3 regions of the Agrobacterium sp. 22-226-1 genome follow, and region 3 is predicted to be linked to each of the others. Evidence: riboswitches for the same ligand, from Rfam matches in the RefSeq annotation. Region 3 holds a riboswitch; each other region holds the start of a gene.
The links. Region 3 has a riboswitch for cobalamin ahead of nrdH (glutaredoxin-like protein NrdH). Riboswitches for the same ligand answer to the same signal wherever they lie in the genome.

Region 1: linked by a shared signal. The riboswitch ahead of ACQZ5K_RS11505 (DUF1636 family protein) and the one ahead of nrdH (glutaredoxin-like protein NrdH) in region 3 are both predicted to bind cobalamin.
Region 2: linked by a shared signal. The riboswitch ahead of ACQZ5K_RS21095 (CbtB domain-containing protein) and the one ahead of nrdH (glutaredoxin-like protein NrdH) in region 3 are both predicted to bind cobalamin.

The regions. Positions count from the first base shown of each region.
Region 1 is NZ_JBNWCP010000005.1:289,318-293,216, reverse strand. Features, by position in the region: gene ACQZ5K_RS11515 (cobyric acid synthase) at 1-852, opposite strand, end outside; gene cobO (cob(I)yrinic acid a,c-diamide adenosyltransferase) at 854-1,471, opposite strand; cobalamin riboswitch at 1,606-1,820, shown strand; gene ACQZ5K_RS11505 (DUF1636 family protein) at 1,942-2,367, shown strand; gene cobW (cobalamin biosynthesis protein CobW) at 2,364-3,401, shown strand; gene cobN (cobaltochelatase subunit CobN) at 3,405-3,899, shown strand, end outside.
Region 2 is NZ_JBNWCP010000014.1:73,776-77,674, reverse strand. Features, by position in the region: gene ACQZ5K_RS21110 (type 1 glutamine amidotransferase family protein) at 1-121, shown strand, start outside; gene ACQZ5K_RS21105 (hypothetical protein) at 314-628, opposite strand; gene ACQZ5K_RS21100 (CbtA family protein) at 633-1,343, opposite strand; gene ACQZ5K_RS21095 (CbtB domain-containing protein) at 1,354-1,536, opposite strand; cobalamin riboswitch at 1,698-1,933, opposite strand; gene ACQZ5K_RS21090 (c-type cytochrome) at 1,980-2,900, opposite strand; gene ACQZ5K_RS21085 (c-type cytochrome) at 2,992-3,426, opposite strand; gene ACQZ5K_RS21080 (LysE family translocator) at 3,545-3,899, opposite strand, start outside.
Region 3 is NZ_JBNWCP010000001.1:6,179-10,077, forward strand. Features, by position in the region: gene ACQZ5K_RS00030 (ABC transporter permease) at 1-472, shown strand, start outside; gene ACQZ5K_RS00035 (ATP-binding cassette domain-containing protein) at 472-1,254, shown strand; gene ACQZ5K_RS00040 (nucleoside triphosphate hydrolase) at 1,251-1,880, shown strand; cobalamin riboswitch at 2,014-2,237, shown strand; gene nrdH (glutaredoxin-like protein NrdH) at 2,494-2,715, shown strand; gene nrdI (class Ib ribonucleoside-diphosphate reductase assembly flavoprotein NrdI) at 2,728-3,126, shown strand; gene nrdE (class 1b ribonucleoside-diphosphate reductase subunit alpha) at 3,114-3,899, shown strand, end outside.

The sequences.
Region 1 (3,899 bases), on a different contig from region 3:
CACGCGGATCAGTTCGATATCCGGTTCCATGTCCAGTGGATCGAGATCATCGAAATTGGAAATATGCGGCAGGATCGGCACGGCGATACGGATTTTCGCGTCAGGTTTCCGCTCAGCGGGGCCGGAAAGCCCGAGAGCATCCTCTGCAGGCAATTGTGCGGCGTCGGCAAAATGCGGCAGAAGCCCGATGGAGGCCCAGCCGGTTTTTTCAGCAATTATCCGCATGCCGTCCGAAAACAGGGCCGGATCGCCGCGAAAGCGATTGACGATGAAACCTTCGATCATCGCCGCGTCTTCAGCTTCGAGCACGGCTTTGGTGCCGACGAGGCTGGCGATGACGCCGCCCCGGTCGATATCGCCGATCAGGATCACAGGCGCGTCCGCAGCTCTGGCAAAACCCATATTGGCGATGTCATTGGCACGCAGGTTGATTTCCGAGGCGCTGCCGGCCCCTTCCACCAGCACCAGATCGGCCTGTTGTTTCAGGCGGTCGAAGCTTTCCAGCACACGCGGCATCAGCCCGGCCTTCATCTGCTGATAATCGGCCGCTTTGGCATTGCCGGCGATCTTGCCCTGCACCACCACCTGTGCGCCGGTCTCGCTCTGTGGCTTCAGGAGCACCGGGTTCATATGCACGGAAAGCGGTACGCCCGCCGCCCGAGCCTGCAGCGCCTGCGCGCGGCCAATCTCGCCGCCATCGGCGGTGACCGCCGCATTGTTCGACATGTTCTGCGGTTTGAACGGCATGACGGACAGGCCGCGCCTGACGAAGGCACGGGCAAGGCCGGCCACCATCAGCGATTTGCCGACATCCGAGCCGGTTCCCTGAAACATCAGCACGCGTGCAGCCATATCAGAATTCTATCCCTGCCTGCGCCTTTACGCCCGCCTTGAAGTGATGTTTCACGAGGGTCATTTCCGTCACCATATCGGCCGCGTCGATGAGAGGTTGCTTGGCGTTGCGGCCGGTAACGACGACATGCAGATCGGGCCTGCGGCTGGAAAGCGTTTCGACCACCTCTTCCAGCGGCAGGTAATCGTAGCGGAGCGCGATGTTCAGCTCATCGAGGATCAGCAGGCCGATGGTCTCATCCGCCATCAGGACCTTGGCTTCTTCCCAGGCCTTTGCCGCCGCCGCGACGTCGCGTTTCAAATCCTGCGTGTCCCAGGTGAACCCCTCGCCCATGGTGCGCCACACGACCCTGTCGCCAAACAAAGTCAGCGCCTGCTGTTCTCCCGTCGACCATGCACCCTTGATGAATTGAACGACGCCCACCCGCCGCCCGGTGCCGAGCATGCGCAGGGCAAGGCCGAAAGCGGCGGTGGATTTGCCCTTGCCGGGACCGGTATTGATCATCAGCAGACCTTTTTCGATGGTCTTTTCCGCAACCTCGGCGTCCTGCACCGTCTTGCGATTGACCATTTTCTGCCGGTGACGTTCGGCTTCGCTGTCGCTGATGTCGCGTGTCATCGCGTTTTCCTTTTCATCCAGCGGCGCGGGACCCGATGCCCCCGCCATTCGGAGCGGCGACTATACCCAATTTGCCGCACCCGGCAATGTGCGGGCCACAGGGCCGCGGCATTGACCCCCACGCCTGTTCAGCCTAAGGGTAACGGACTGACGGTCTTTTCCCGGCAACGGGAAAAGCTAAGAGGGAACACGGTTCCAGCCCGACTACCGGGTCATTCCGTGGCTGCCCCCGCAACTGTAAGCGGTAAGCCCGCACCGTAAAGCCACTGGACACCTCAACGGGTTCGGGAAGGCGGTGTCAGGGTGTAAAGCCGCGAGCCAGGAGACCTGCCGTTTCAGGAAAAACGTCTGCCGGGCGGGGTGCTCCGGTCAGTCGGTTAGATCGAACATCCGGTTTGCGCCTGTCCGCATGCCGTTTTCGACATCCGCACCCCCAGAGATTTTTTGCAAGGCGCGGGAAACGATACGGTTTGGATATTTCAGCGACATCTTCATGTGCAGGCGGAAACACGCAGGATGAAACGGCGTCCGGCGTGACCGTTTTCGTTTGCAGAAGCTGTCGTGATGAAGCCGACCCCAATGCCGAACCGCGCCCCGGTTCGCGTCTCGCCGATGCCGTCATCGCAAAGGCGGAGGAAACGGGTGTCACCGTTCGTTCCGTCAACTGCCTCGCCAATTGCAAGCGCGGGCTTAGCGCCGTGCTGCGCAGCGCCAATAGCTGGTCCTATGTTTTTGGCGGGCTGACGACCGGTGACGCGGAAGATTTGCTGACCGGTGCACGGCTGCTGGCTGCCGCCCCCGACGGCCTGATGCCCTGGCGCGGTCGCCCCGAACCCTTAAAGCGCGGCCTGGTGGCGCGCATTCCCCCATTCGATTTTACTGAGGAGAGATCATGAGCACCCTTCTGGACCGCGTTCCCTGCACCATCGTCACCGGCTTTCTGGGGGCTGGCAAAACCACGCTGCTGCGCGGCCTTCTCGAAAAGCTGGACGGCAAGCGGCTGGCGATCATCGTCAACGAATTCGGCGATATCGGCATCGATGGCGAGATTCTCAAAGGTTGCGGTATTGAAAGCTGCCCGGAAGAAAACATCGTCGAACTGGCCAATGGCTGCATCTGCTGCACGGTGGCGGATGATTTCCAGCCCGCCATCGAACAGATTCTGAGCCGCCAGCCGAAGGTGGAGCATATCCTCATCGAAACCTCCGGCCTCGCCCTGCCGAAGCCGCTGGTGCAGGCCTTCCAGTGGCCGGCGATCAAGAGCCGCGTGACGGTGGATGCCGTCGTGGCCGTGGTGGATGGCGCCGCCCTTGCCGAAGGGCAGGTGGCGCACGACATGGAAGCGCTCGCCGCCCAGCGGGCCAATGACGAGGCGCTCGATCACGATGACCCGGTCGAAGAGGTTTTCGAGGATCAGGTCGCCTGCGCCGATCTTATCGTGCTGACCAAGGCCGATCTTCTTGACGATGCCGGCCTCAACAAGGCCAAGGCGCATGTTCTCGAACATCTGCCGAAGGCGGCAAAGATCGTTGTGGCCTCCAATGGCGCCATCGACCCCGCCGTGCTGATCGGTCTTGGCCTTGCGGTGGAAGAGGATATCGAAAACCGCCGTACCCACCATGACGGTGAACTCGACCACGAGCATGACGATTTCGACAGCTTCGTCATCGATCTGCCGGCCGTGACTGACCCGGAAGCGCTGGCAGCCCGTATCGCCGAGACGGCGGCTGCGGAAAATGTCCTGCGCATCAAGGGCTTCATCGAGGTTTCCGCAAAGCCGATGCGCCTGCAGGTGCAGGCTGTGGGCAGCCGCGTCAACCATTATTACGACCGGCCCTGGGCTGCGGGTGAGGAACGCCGCAGCCGCCTCGTCGTCATCGGCGAAAAGGGTATCAACCGCGAAAAGATCGAACAGATGCTGGCCGCCTGACCTATGCATATTCTCGCCACCACATCCTCGTCTCTGGACGACCTGATCGAGCCGGTTGATCTCAACCAGCCCCGGTCGGATGTGGTGGTACTGTCTTTTTCGGCAAGCGATCTGGCCGGGCTGGAACAGGCCTGGCGGCGAACAGAGAGTGCGCTCCCCTCCCTGTCAGCCGCCAACCTCTCCGAGCTTCGACATCCCATGTCGGTCGATCTCTGGATCGAAAAGACGGCGGAACATGCCAGGGTTATTCTTATCCGGATTCTCGGCGGTGCGGAACGCTGGCGTTACGGCGTCGATCAGCTTTCCATTCTTGCGCGCAGGCGCTGCATCAAGCTTCTGCTTTTGCCGGGTGAGTGCAGCGAAAGGGACGAGAAACTCGAAGCGGCCTCGACCGTCGATCGGCGGATTTTGGCCTCGGTCCTCTCCTTCTTCCGTGAGGGCGGGCAGGAGAATATGGACCGGCTTGCCCTTGGTCTCGCCGCTCTTGCAAGGGGCGAG
Region 2 (3,899 bases), on a different contig from region 3:
CATCGTCACCGCCGCCGGCAGCGCGCCGGTCAGTTTCGCTGTGGAAATCCTGAAACACCTCGGCCTCTTTGGTCCGGAAGCCGAGGCGGAACTTCAGGTTTTTGCGGCGGAGCATCGCTGAGGCGGACGCTGATATTGTGGGCCACGTAAGCCCGCCCGCCCTCATTCCTGTGCTTGTCACAGGAATCTAGCCAGCCCAAGTCCTTGGGCTGAAAGGACTCCATTCGTCGCGCAGACGCGCGTCGGCTGGATTCCTGTGACAAGCACAGGAATGAGGTGGTGCACAATACAAGCGTCTAGGCACCCTCACTCATCACCCCCGATCCAGCACCCGGCACACCCGTGCTGCGTGATCGCCGCCCTCCCCGGCAATCGCCCGGCGAATATCGCGGCTGCTCAGATGCAGGCTGCGGCCGGCGGGTAAATTCGAGCGTTTTATCTTGCTGAGCGCCGCAGCGATAAAAGCGGCCTCGTGTTCATGAAAACAGGCGAGAGCCGCCTCGCGATCCGGGGCCGCCCCAAGGACAGCCTTGAAGGCAAGGCGGTGCACGGCGCAGAAAGCGCCGTGACCGGGAACGGCAAAACGCAGCGCATCGAGTTCCTCACTCCATTCCGCTGCGTCCTGCATAGTCTCAAGCCGACTGGAAGCGCTTCAGGAAAAACGCGCTCAATGTCCCGAGCAAAGCCCAGAAAACGAAGCTGGTCACGGTGGCGGCGACGATGAACTGACGCTCCAGCGGCAGCGGCGCCAGCGCATGTTCGCCTTCCGGCGGCAAGGGTGCGCCGACCACATGCGGTGCGACGATCAGCACCAGCGCCAATACGATGGCCCAGGGTTCGCGGCGAAACGCGATCAGCGCAATGCCGCCCGCGGTTGCGGCAACCGTCGCAAGCCACCAGATCTGCCGCGCCTCAAGTGCGGCGGCCGGGCTGCCCGGCAGTTCCGGCGGCAGGCCGATCATCGGGGCCAGCATGACGGCGGCAAAACCGGCAACGCCCCAAAGAAGGCCTTCGCGCCAGCCGCCATTCGTGCCACGCAGCGAAATGAGGCCGGTCAGCACCAGCGCATAACCGATGGCGGTCAGCACATTGGCGGCGACGGTATAGGCGGTGCGCTCGAAGCCATCGGCCGGAGCCCAAGCCTCGTCATTGTGCTCATGGGCGGGAACGGCAGCACCGGGCGCCGTCGCATCATGGCTGTGGGGTGCTTCGCCGGCGCTTTCATAGGTTTCCGCCTGAAGGATGAGCGGCGTCGTGCCGAAAGCCTGCATGGCCGAAACGGCGAAACCGCCAAGAATGCCGACGAGAACGGCGGTAAAGACGATATTGCGAAAAGACGACATGCCGTTCCCCTCAATGGCAGGGGAAGGCATTGGCATGACGCGTGTCATGCGCGGCGTTGTGAACGGCTTCCACATGGGAAAAGCCGACAAAACCGACAACGAACAGGCCAAGCACGATCGCCGTCAGCGATTGCGCGAAGCTGGTTGTTTTTGCGGAAACGGCGGCGTTGGCCGTATTCTGGTTGATGGACATGGTGACCCCTCTCCGGCGCGACCCCGCGCCTTTGGACGCGGCCGGACAGCAAAAGGCCGTCGAGCCGCTATAATACACTTCACCACGGGGATACGAGACTGACACAGGGAGGCGTCGATCCCACCACCCTGAAATTCCGCTCTTCCGGACACCCCGCCGGCATGGATATTTCCGCGATGGCAGGTCTCCTGGCTTACGGGTCAAAACCTGAAACACCTTCCCGGCGTCACCCTCTCTGGAAACCTTCGGTTCCCGGCGAGATGGCCTGCCAGTGGCATTTCGTTTCAGGCTCTCCGCTCACAGTTGCGGGGGCAGCCACGAATGAGGATTTCTCCCTATCGTGTTCCCTTTTCACCTTCCGGAACGCCCGGAAGGAACCATCACAGGATCGTTATCCGATGGGCGAGGTCGGGAGTCAATGGGCGGCACGCCCCCAGGGCACCCTATCGCGACGGTATGGCCTTCAGATAGGCGGCAATCGCATCGCGGTCTTCAGGCGTCAGATGCGCCATGTTCTGCTGCACCTTGACCATGGAGCCGCCGACGCTGTCGAATTCCGGGGTGAAGCCGTTTTCCAGATAGCTGGCAATATCCGCCTCGGCCCAGCTGCCGATGCTTTGCGAGCCGGGGGTAATGTCGGGAATGCGGCCCTCGCCTTCCGGGTTGGGCCCGCCGGCCAGCCACTTGTCTTTCACGAAACCGCCAAGCGCATTGCGGGGCGTGTGGCATTCGCCGCAATGGCCCGGCCCTTCCACCAGATATTGGCCGCGCAGCAATTCGGCATTGGCATTGGCAAGCTCCACGCGGGGCCGCGCCGAGGGGTCGAAATAAAGGAATTTCCAGCCACCCAGCGCCATGCGCAGATTGAAGGGGAACGGCAACTCGTGATCCGGCGCATCGTTCTGGCTCGCCGGCAGGGCTTTCAGATAACCGAAGAGATCGTTGATGTCCTTCTGCGTCATGCGGGCATAGGAGGCATAGGGAAAGGACGGGTAGAGATGTTCGCCGTTCCTGCCCACACCGCGCGTCATCGCATCGCCGAATTCAGCCAGCGTCCAGCCGCCGATGCCATGCTGCGGATCGGAGGAAATATTGGGGACATGGAAGGTGCCGAAGGGGCTTTTCAGCGCCTGCCCGCCCGAAAGCGTCAACAGCGCCTCGCCTTTCGCATCGGGTGCGGCATGGCAGCTGGCGCAGCCGCCCGCCCAGAACAGCGTTTCGCCATTGGCCAGATCCGGTTCGCCCAGGCTGACCCAGTGGCTGGGCGCCTGCCGCTGAGGCGCCGTAACCCAGGCGAATATGCCGTAGCCCGCAATGGCCGCGACGACGGCCCCGCCCGCGAGTTTCGTCCAGATGGAGGACATGCCCCTCTCCCCAATTCTCACCTGACCCGGTCAGATGTCTTTCGTGCCTGAGAAAACGCCGCCGGGAAGCGGCGTTTCCAAAGTGCTGCGATTATTTCTTCAGACGGTAGGTCTGGTGGCAGGTGCCGCAATCGGCGCCGAGCGTCTTCATGGCGGTGGCGACGCCCGCCTGATCGGTGGGGAGATTGGCGAGAACCATGTCCGCATCCGTGCCGAGCTTGGCGGCCTTGGCCTTGAAGTCGTCGAAATTTTCCCAGATGGCGGGAGCAGCGGCGCTGCCGGTCTCGGTGCCGGCGGGGAACTGGTCCGGGAAAGCCTTGGCGTTGGTGCCGATGGTGGTTACGGCAGTCTTGACGGTATCGGCGTCGAAGGGCTTTTCGCCCTTGGAGATGGCGGCGAGCGAACCCATCGCCCCACCGATCTGCTTCATCATGCCTTCACGTTTTTCGACTTCGCCGGCAGCGTAGACCGCTCCGGCGCAAAGACAGCCGAACAGCATGGCCGCGGTGATGGTTTTCAGTTTCATGCAACTCTCCTTGATTCCGGCCGGGACACCGGGCGCTATATGGAACGGCGCGAGGATGCCCTTTCCGGATGGCGAAAAGAAGTCACATTGCGGTGAATTCCATCGTGAAAACAGAAGCCTAAGACAGGGCCTCCCACAATGTGAGAAGCGCCGCGGCAATCAGCATGAAACCGGCGGCGCGGCCGATGAAGATCGTGGCGGCGGGCGAGGAAACCAGCCATGCCCGACTTTTATCCGCCGTCAGCGCCAGCGCGCCGTAAACCGTGAACTGCGTGACCGCCACCATCGCGCCCATCACCAGCCCCTGCATCCAGATCGGACCATAGGCCGGTTTGAGGAATTGCGGATAGATCGCCATCATGAACAGATAGGCCTTCGGATTGGAAAGGCAGGTCAGCACCGCCCGCCAGAAGGCTTTTCTGACCGAAGCGCTCGCCTGCGCCTCGTCGCCGTTCACGACAATCGCGCTGCGC
Region 3 (3,899 bases):
CGCGGTCTTCACCTATGGCGTCATCGCCATGGTCCTGCTCGTCGCCCTGCTCTGGTATGTGCTGAACCGCACCGCCTGGGGCCGCCATCTTTATGCTGTCGGGGACGATCCGGATGCCGCCGAACTTGCCGGTGTCAACGTCAAGCGCATGCTGACCACCGTTTATACGCTGTCCGGCCTCATCTGCGCCTTCGCCGGCTGGGCCCTCATCGGCCGCATCGGTTCGGTTTCGCCGACCGCGGGCCAATTTGCCAATATCGAATCCATTACCGCAGTGGTTATCGGCGGCCTGTCGCTGTTCGGTGGACGCGGCTCCATCATGGGCATGATCTTCGGCGCCCTGATCGTCGGCGTCTTTTCGCTCGGCCTCAGGCTCATCGGAACAGACCCGCAATGGACCTATCTGTTGATCGGCGTCCTCATCATCATGGCTGTCGCAATCGACCAGTGGATCAGAAAGGTAGCAGGCTGATGGCAAAAGAACCCATTCTCACAGCACGCAATCTCGTCAAGCGCTATGGTCGTGTGACCGCCCTCGACCATGCCGATTTCGATCTCTATCCGGGCGAAATCCTGGCGGTGATCGGCGATAACGGCGCCGGTAAATCCTCTCTCATCAAGGCGATTTCCGGTGCGGTGACACCCGATGAAGGGGAAATCCGGCTGGAAGGCCAGCCCGTGCAGTTCCGCTCGCCGATCGAGGCGCGCAAGGCCGGCATCGAGACGGTCTATCAGAACCTCGCGCTGTCGCCGGCGCTTTCCATAGCCGATAATATGTTCCTCGGCCGGGAAATCCGTAAACCCGGCATTCAGGGCAGCCTGTTCCGCGCCCTTGACCGCCCGGCCATGGAAAAATTCGCCCGGGAGAAACTGTCGGAACTCGGCCTGATGACGATCCAGAACATCAATCAGGCGGTGGAAACCCTCTCCGGGGGCCAGCGTCAGGGTGTGGCAGTGGCGCGTGCAGCGGCCTTCGGCTCCAAGGTCGTCATTCTTGACGAGCCGACGGCAGCACTCGGGGTGAAGGAAAGCCGGCGTGTTCTGGAGCTTATTCTGGATGTGCGCTCGAGAGGCCTGCCAATCGTTCTCATCTCGCATAACATGCCGCATGTGTTCGAGGTCGCGGATCGCATTCATATCCATCGGCTCGGCAAGCGTCTGTGCGTCATCAATCCGAAGGACTATTCCATGTCGGATGCGGTCGCCTTCATGACGGGCGCCAAGGAAGCGCCGAAGGAAACGCTTGCCGCATGATGCTGAAGCTTGAAACGATCGCCGGGGATGTTCTTCGGCGAGCAGAAGGTAAATCCCGTTTTATCGTCGCTATTGCCGGTCCCCCTGGGGCCGGCAAATCCACGCTGGCGGATGCCCTTTGTAATGCTTTACTGGCACGGGGCGAAACGGCCGCCGTCCTGCCCATGGATGGATTCCATATGGACAATGGCATCCTCGAAGAGCGGGGGCTGCTGTCGCGAAAGGGCGCGCCGGAAACATTCGACGTGCGCGGTTTTCTCGATATCGTCTGCGCCGTCCGCAAGGGCGGGCAGGAGGTGCTTGTTCCGGTTTTCGACCGCTCCCGTGAAATCGCCATAGCGTCCGCCCGGGTGATTGCGCCGGAAACACGCTTTATCCTTGCTGAAGGCAATTATCTGCTGCTGGACGAGGCGCCGTGGACAACTCTTTCCAAAAGCTTCGACCTCACCATTTTTGTAGGGCCGTCCGTTGCGGTGCTGGAGGAGAGGCTGCGGAAAAGGTGGCAGGGCTATGATCTAGACGAGGCTGAGATCCACGCCAAACTTTTCGAAAACGATCTTCCGAACGGAAAAAGGGTGATCGAAAACGCCCGTCCCGCCGATATCCGCATCGATATCTGGGAATAGATTAACGCTTTTCTCTGTTTGAGTGGCGGCGCGCATGTGTCGTTAAGCCTTTGTTGACCATGTGTTGAATCTTTTTGATCCACAGGGTGGGGCTTTTGTGCGTCTATTCATTGACGCGAAAATTTCCTCATATACTATATGTGGTGTTCGAGGTTCTTCCGATTCGCAATGGTCGGGAGCTAAGACGGGAATTCGGTGCGTAACGCCATTATGGCGGAGCAAGGCCGAAACTGCCCCCGCAACTGTAAGCGGTGAGCATCGTTCCGATTTGGGTCACTGGAGCCGAAAGCTCCGGGAAGGCCGGAATAGATGTTGTGACCCGCAAGTCAGGAGACCTGCCTTGAGCGCAAACGTCCACGGGCGGGGTGTCCGGAGGAAGGTGTATGACGCAAATGATTTGCGTGCGCCCTTTTCTGCCCCCTCCAGAACAAGCTTCGGGGTGAAGTCATGCCAGTGCATTTGTTTGAGTTGCTGCGCTCGTCGGCGTAGAGAGTGATTTTACGCGGCTAAAAGCCGCGCGCGCCCACCCTAATGACAGAACCATCGCCGCCCGATTGCGATTGCAATCGGCAATGTTGAGCCGTGTCCGAAACCGGTTTCGAGAGAGGAAATTATGACCGTCACCGTTTACAGCAAGCCCGCGTGCGTCCAATGCACCGCCACCTATCGCGCCCTCGACCGCATCGGCGTCCCCTATGAGATCATCGATATCTCCGAAGATACGGATGCGCTCGATCATGTCCGCGGTCTCGGCTACATGCAGGTGCCCGTCGTCGTTGCCGGCGAACGCCATTGGGCGGGTTTCCGGCCGGATATGATCGGCTCGATCAGCTGAGGCGGCGGGACGATGGGCCTGATCGTCTATTATTCCAGCCGCTCTGAAAACACCCATCGTTTCCTTCTGAAACTGGGACGGCGTCTGTTTCGTCTGCCGCTTGGTGTTGAGGAAGATGTTCCCCATGTGTCCGAGCCCTATGTGCTGGTCACCCCCACCTATGGGGGCGGCGGCACCAAAGGGGCCGTGCCGAAGCCGGTCATCCGGTTTTTGAACGAGCCCTCCAACCGAAATCTCATTCGCGGCGTCATCGCGGCGGGAAACACGAATTTTGGCGCAGCTTTCGCATCCGCCGGAGATATCGTCTCGCGCAAATGCGCCGTGCCGTTTCTCTATCGCTTCGAGCTTCTCGGCACGGAAGAAGATGTCGCCAATGTCAAACATGGATTGGAACGATTTTGGACACGCTGACCTCAAGCGCCGCGCGCAACAAGGACGCCAAACAGCCGGCAGCCGCACCCCAGAAACCGCTTGATGCGGCCCTGGACTATCACGCGCTGAACGCGATGCTGAACCTTTATGACGAGAACGGGAAAATCCAGCTCGACAAGGACCGCCTTGCCGCCCGGCAATATTTCCTTCAGCACGTCAACCAGAATACCGTCTTTTTCCATAACCTCAGGGAAAAGCTCGATTATCTGGTGACCGAGGGATATTACGAACAGGAGGTGCTGGACCAGTATTCCTTCAATTTCGTTCGCGACCTCTATGACGAGGCCTATGCCCGGAAATTCCGCTTTCCGACCTTTCTCGGCGCCTTCAAATATTACACTTCCTATACGCTGAAGACCTTTGACGGAAAACGTTATCTGGAGCGTTACGAGGATCGCGTCTGCATGGTGGCGCTGGCCCTTGCGCGTGGCGATGAGCAGCTCGCCCGCAATCTGGTCGATGAAATCATTTCAGGCCGCTTCCAGCCGGCAACCCCGACCTTCCTCAACGCTGGCAAGAAGAGCCGTGGTGAGCTGGTCTCGTGTTTTCTGCTGCGTGTGGAAGACAATATGGAAAGCATCGGCCGCTCCATCAATTCGGCGCTGCAGCTTTCCAAGCGCGGCGGCGGCGTAGCATTGTCCTTAACCAATATCCGCGAATTCGGAGCGCCGATCAAACAGATCGAAAACCAGTCTTCCGGCGTCATTCCTGTCATGAAGCTGCTGGAGGATAGTTTTTCCTATGCCAACCAG